DNA from 2 places in the Psychromonas sp. MME2 genome. Region 2 is predicted to be linked to the other one. Evidence: riboswitches for the same ligand, from Rfam matches in the RefSeq annotation. Region 2 holds a riboswitch; the other holds the start of a gene.

Region 1 (3,432 bases), on a different contig from region 2:
GGTAACCGTTTGATCAAGTAATTGAATGGAGATCTCACCATCATCTAGCTTTTTGCTAAAATCGCGCACATCTTGGGTTATCTTCATGGAGCAGAATTTTGGCCCACACATGGAGCAAAAGTGCGCCACTTTGCCGGACTCCTTCGGCAATGTCTGATCATGGTATTCCTGAGAAGTAACAGGATCTAAGCTGAGATTAAACTGATCCTGCCAGCGGAATTCAAAACGCGCCTTAGACAAGGCATTATCACGAATTTGTGCGCCCGGATGCCCCTTCGCTAAATCCGCTGCATGGGCAGCTAATTTATAGGTCACTAGCCCCACTTTAACATCATCTTTATTGGGTAATCCTAAATGCTCTTTAGGGGTGACATAACAGAGCATGGCACAGCCATACCAACCAATTTGCGCCGCACCGATAGCCGATGTAATGTGATCGTATCCCGGTGCAATATCCGTGGTTAATGGCCCTAACGTATAAAATGGTGCTGCAAAACAATCTTTAAGCTGTTTATCCATGTTCTCTTTGATCATCTGCATGGGGACATGACCGGGGCCTTCAATCATCACCTGAACATCGTATTGCCACGCCACTTTGGTGAGTTCACCTAATATTTCTAGCTCAGAGAACTGCGCCTGATCGTTGGCATCAGCAATCGATCCGGGACGTAAGCCATCCCCGAGGGAGAGTGCCACGTCATATTGCTGGCATATTTCACAAATTTCACGGAAATGTTGGTAGGCAAAATTCTCTTTATGGTGCGATAAACACCATTTAGCCATGATCGAACCTCCGCGAGATACTATCCCAGTCACCCGTTTTGCCGTCATCGGTACAAAGCGTAATAACAGACCAGCATGAATGGTAAAGTAATCAACCCCCTGTTCGGCCTGTTCGATTAAGGTGTCACGAAACACTTCCCAAGTGAGGTTTTCAGCAATGCCATTGACCTTTTCCAACGCTTGATAAATGGGCACAGTACCAATTGGTACTGGCGCATTACGCATGATCCACTCTCGGGTTTCATGAATATTACGCCCCGTTGATAAATCCATCACCGTATCACCGCCCCAAAGCGTTGACCAAACCAATTTTTCCACTTCCTCTTCAATGGATGAAGTGACCGATGAGTTACCAATGTTGGAATTCACTTTTACGAGGAAGTTACGACCGATAATCATCGGCTCTAACTCTGGATGGTTAATGTTGGCAGGAATAATGGCGCGCCCTTCCGCAACCTCCTGACGCACAAATTCAGGGGTGATCGCCTCCTGTAGATTTGCACCAAAGCTGTATCCAGGATGCTGGAAATGTAACGCCTCACATTTCACGCGATCGCGTCCTTGATTTTCACGAATGGCAATATACTCCATTTCAGGGGTTATAATGCCCTGACGCGCATAATGCATTTGGGTAACACATTTACCTTTTTTCGCACGCAATGGTTTTGGCAAGTTTGCAAAACGCAGCTCATCTAAACTTTCATCGGCTAAGCGCGTTTGTGCGAATGTTGAGCTTAAAGAGTCGAGTTCTTCAACATCATCACGTGCTTCAATCCAACTTTTTCGTAACTTAGCAAGACCTTTATGAACATCAATAACCGTGTTTGGATCGGTATAGGGGCCAGAGGCATCATAAACGGGAATCGCTTCGTTTTTTTCATAAATGGGCTGTTCTTCACTTCCCCCTACGAAGGTATCCGCTTGCAGAATTTGTCGCATCGCCACTTTAATAGGATGGATTTTTCCATCAATATAGATTTTCTCTGAATTTGGATAGGATTCATTATTTAAATTATGAATATAATCCTGTGCGGCTTGACGAGATTCTCGACGAGATAAGTTGTTACGACTAGACGTTTTTAGATTTGAATTTACGGTGTTTGACATAGCATTCTTTACCTTAACATAAATAAAAGTTGATAAGAGTGCTTGACGAAAGATCTGTGGAAAGAGTAAAAAACTGAGAATGACCCATTATTTTTTATGCTTGTTCCCTTCGTAGGTACTAACCTAATCAGGTTCCACGGATTCCACGTTAATGATAATTAAAACTAACTATCAAGATATACCCTACATAAGATGACGAGTATAGTGGTCTCAGCCCAAGGGCGCTCCGACAAGAGCCCCTAGTATAGAAGAAAATTTATAGCAGTGGAACCGTATTAGTTAATTGTATGTAAATTAAAATTTATTATTAATACGCGTTAATAAATTCATCAACTGCGCTATCTCTTCTTCCGTAAAATCAGCTGTTAACTCTTCAGTAAGTTTCTGATGTAACTGATCATGTTGCAAAAATAGATTATGCCCCTGATCACTAAGTTCGACTAGGATCGAGCGGCGATCGCTCTCATGGGCAACGCGTCGCACTAAATCAGCAGCGACGAGCTTATCCACTTGCACCGTTAATGTTCCCGTCGTCACCCCTACTTTACTCGCCAAAGTTTTCATTGGCATGGCACCGAAGATCCCTAATATTTCCACGGCATGTACCAAGGTTAAAGTGAGACCATTATCTTTTACCGTATTCGCCTCCCAAGCAGAGAGCTTTTCATAAAACTCGATAAAAGCGTGATTCAATTTTTCGGTTATTGTTTTCATCTATTTCATCTCTTGTAAACATTCATCTTGAGTACATTGGTTCACTTCAATTGTGAGATGACTCAAGCGCTCAAATTGATTGAGTAGTTCTTGATAATATTGTGTAGTAAATGGTCGGTGCGATACGATGGATATAACCGCAGCATAGTGGTCAGCACTCACAGACCAAATATGAATATCAGCAACTTCATGGTCATGATGCTCTTCTATTACCTTAATAATGGCACGTTGATACTCAGGTTCAATGCTTTTATCCAATAGTATCGGCGCTGTCTGCTTTAAAAGTCCCCATGACCAACGGGTAATAATTAATGCGCCAACGATTCCCATCAGTGGATCTAAACTATTTAAAGCAAAGTATTTACCCATCAATAATGCAGCAATCGCTAATACAGAGGTTAACGCATCCGCCATGACATGAAAATAAGCCGCGCGTAAATTATGATCCTGTCCATGATGGTGATGAGCATGATGGCTATCTGCATGTGAATGGTGCGTGTGAGTATGACCATGTGCATGATCATCCTTTAATAAAAACACACTAACGACATTGACTATCAAGCCAATAACAGCGACCCAAATAGCTTCTTGGAAATGTATTTGTTCGGGGTTAAAAAGTCGTACAGCCGATTCAACCGCCATAATCAAAGCAACTAAACCTAATGCAATCGCACTGGTAAACCCACCAAGTACACTCACCTTACCCGTACCAAAGGAGAATTGTGGGTTATTATTATGATTACGCGCATAGGCATAGGCAAACAAAGTAATTAAAAATGCAGCGGCATGCGTGCCCATATGCCAACCATCGGCCAACAGAGCCATTGA
Region 2 (3,432 bases):
GCTAATGTATGTAAAAGCGTCATTGTTTACAATCACTGCCACTCGTATATTTGATATTAAGCAGATTTTTCAATGTTGCTTTGTTATACCGATACGTTGTCAGCCGCGAGCGTCAGTAGCCAAGCACCAGATAACCATCTTGAGGTGACAGGGGGATTTTATGTCGGCATAATTCACGATATTACGCTTTAATAGGGATTATCTGTGCAACTTTTACAATTACAACATTTAGGTCAAACATTGCGCTTAGAAGCGTCGCCTGCTGGTTGGCAACAACTCTATTGGGGAGACCAAATTGTTTCTCAAGTAACGGCCAATGCAAATCACAAAGGTCTATTATGTCACCACTTTCAATTGCAGCAAACAGTGCAAGATAGTGATGCGTCTACTGAAGTGATTAATTATCGTTTAGATATCGATTTAAGTTGGCAGCCGTTCTCTTTAAAATATCAGTTAGTCGTTAATGATGAGGTTGTTCTTAGCGGGCAACGTGACAGCAAAGACATTGAACAGCAACCCCCCGTTAGTGTCGATGATACTAGCAAAAAAATCAGTGTCGTTGGGATGGTCTCTCTGGCGCTAAAGCTTTTTAAAAGTGCAAAGATGATCAAAGTGATATTAGCTGGTGCGAGTTTGGCTGCATACAGTTGGTTTTTCTCATTTCAATTTGCACTCGCGTTACTGGCTTGTTTAGTCTTTCATGAATATGGTCATATTCGTGCGATGAAATATTTTTCCATGCCAACCAAGGGGATCTATTTAATCCCCTTTGTTGGTGGATTGGCGGTCAGTGATAGTAAAATTAATACGCGTTGGCAAGACGTGGTTATCTCCATTATGGGGCCTACATTTGGCTTGATTTTGTCCTGTGTCTGCGTGGTTGTTTATTGGTTAACGGATAGCCCCTTTTTTGCAGGTTTAGCCGTTTTTAATGCCTTACTCAATCTATTTAATCTGCTGCCCATTTTACCCTTAGACGGCGGGCATATATTAAAAAGCATTAGTTTCTCAATGCATAGCAAAGTAGGGGTGTTTGCCTGTGCAGTTGGTGCAGGGTTAGGCATTTATATCAGCTACAGCCTTGGTTTAACTTTACTGGGGTTTCTATTAGCTATTGGCTGTTTGGAAATCGTCTTTGAATGGCGTAGTCGCTGGCAAACAAATTTATTGCCCCTTGATAACTATGGACAAGTCGTTTCAACATTGTGGTATTTACTCACGGTGGGTGGGTTAATTGCCATTATCTTCTATTTTGCCAATGATAATGACCCGATTTTATCCTTACCATTACAAATATTGGGCAGCTAAAACGTTAAAGCAGAATAAAATCAGCGCGATTGCTATTATTTATCGACTTAAGGTATATAATAGCGATTCTCATCGGGGGGCTTGTTAACAGGCTGAGATTATCCTTTATGATAAAACCCGTAGACCTGATCCAGATAATACTGGCGTAGGAAATGAGCTGTTCCTTGAGTGCTTAGTGACGACTTTTTGACCTCCCTCATTCCCTATCTATTCCACACAATATATGGAGTGTATAGTGAAAAAAACACTTGCCTTAATGGCGATTTCAACCCTGTTCGCAATGCCAGCAATCGCTGATAAATTAGTTGTTTATACCTATGATTCATTTGCTTCAGATTGGGGTCCCGGCCCTAAAATAAAAAGCGCATTTGAAAAGCAATGTGACTGTGAATTGCAGTTTGTAACCGTTGATGATGGCGTTTCTATTTTGAATCGGTTACGTTTAGAGGGAAAGAATAGCAAGGCAGACATTATCTTAGGGTTAGATGACAGTTTAATTGCAGCAGCCAAGCAAACAGGGCTATTAATGGAACATCAGGTCGATAGTGCTGACGTGATTGTACCGGGTGGTTGGTCAGATAAAACCTTTGTACCCTTTGATTATGGTTACTTCGCCTTTGTTTATGATAAACAAAAAATGCAAAATCCACCAAAAAGCTTGGCGGAGCTGGTCGATAGTGAAAATAAGCTGCGTATTATCTATCAAGATCCACGCACTTCAACACCGGGTCAAGGGTTAATGCTATGGGTTAAATCGATTTATGGCGATAAAGCAGCCGCTGCATGGTCTAAGCTTGCGAAAAAAACCGTCACGGTAACCAAGGGGTGGTCAGAAGCTTATAATATGTTTTTAAATGGTGAAGCCGATATGGTGCTCTCCTATACGACATCACCCGCCTATCATCTCATTGCCGAGCAGAACGATCAGTATGTGAGTGCTGATTTTGCTGAAGGGCATTACATGCAAATCGAAGTGGCAGCTAAAGTGAAAAGCACACATAACCCGGTATTGGCTGAACAGTTTATGGCATTTATACTCAGTGAACCATTCCAATCAGTTATTGCAACGGGCAACTGGATGTATCCGGTTACCAACGTAGCGTTACCAAGCGAGTTTAGTCAACTCATGGTGCCAACTAAATCCTTATCACTTTCTGGCGAAGCAATTGAAGAAAACCGTAAATTATGGATTCGAGAATGGCAAAATGCGTTAATCAATTAAGCGGTTATCTGTTATTTTAATTCACCATAAAACATGGCCCGGCCTTTTCATTGCTGGGCTTGTATTCACTTTTATCGTCACCGCGGTGTCGGCATTATTATTCTATCCCTTAGATATAAATATTAGCGTCTTATTTGTTGATGCCTATTACCGCCATATCACCGCTTTTAGTTTTTATCAGGCATTTTTATCAACGCTATTGAGTGTCGGTTTGGCTATTCCCGTCTCGCATGCGTTATCACGGCGTCATTTTTTTGGTAAATCATTATTATTAAAATTGTTTGCAACGACGTTGGTGCTGCCTGTGTTGGTCGGGGTGTTTGGCATACTAGCTATTTATGGCAATAGTGGATTATTGGCAAGCCTGTTACAGCATATCGATCAACGTTTACCGTTTTCGATTTATGGGCTCAATGGCATTTTACTGGCTCATCTGTTTTTTAATTTACCCTTTGCCACGCGATTATTATTACAATCACTGCATTCTATCCCCATACAGCAACATAAATTAGCTGCCCATTTAGGGCTTTTTAATTGGCAGAAGTTTCGTATTGTAGAGTGGCCAACCATGCGTCAGCAACTTCCCCACGTCGCTGGATTAGTCTTTATGCTCTGCTTTACCAGTTTCGCGACGGTCATGGCATTAGGCGGTGGCCCTAAATCAACGACAATAGAGCTAGCCATTTATCAAGCGATTAAATTTGATTTCGATTTACAAGCAGGGGCATTACTGGCGTTATGGCAAATACTTCTATGCAGTGTCATTTTACTGTTTGTACAACGCATTTCACGACCATTACCATTGAGTAATCGTGGTGACAACCTCGCAATACAGTTATTTAATGATACCTGTTCATCTAAATACTGGGATCGCTTTTGGATCGTTGCCGTTATATTGTTAG

What was found. A riboswitch is a leader RNA that binds a small molecule or an ion and turns the genes downstream of it on or off. The one in region 2 is predicted to bind thiamine pyrophosphate.
Region 1: linked by a shared signal. The riboswitch ahead of thiC (phosphomethylpyrimidine synthase ThiC) and the one ahead of thiB (thiamine ABC transporter substrate binding subunit) in region 2 are both predicted to bind thiamine pyrophosphate.

The regions. Positions count from the first base shown of each region.
Region 1 is NZ_JBEWXI010000003.1:80,278-83,709, forward strand. It holds gene thiC (phosphomethylpyrimidine synthase ThiC) at 1-1,890, opposite strand, end outside; TPP riboswitch at 1,978-2,129, opposite strand; gene AB1A03_RS05360 (MarR family winged helix-turn-helix transcriptional regulator) at 2,185-2,604, opposite strand; gene dmeF (CDF family Co(II)/Ni(II) efflux transporter DmeF) at 2,605-3,432, opposite strand, start outside.
Region 2 is NZ_JBEWXI010000012.1:708,937-712,368, forward strand. It holds gene AB1A03_RS13890 (site-2 protease family protein) at 205-1,308, shown strand; TPP riboswitch at 1,372-1,477, shown strand; gene thiB (thiamine ABC transporter substrate binding subunit) at 1,544-2,530, shown strand; gene thiP (thiamine/thiamine pyrophosphate ABC transporter permease ThiP) at 2,550-3,432, shown strand, end outside.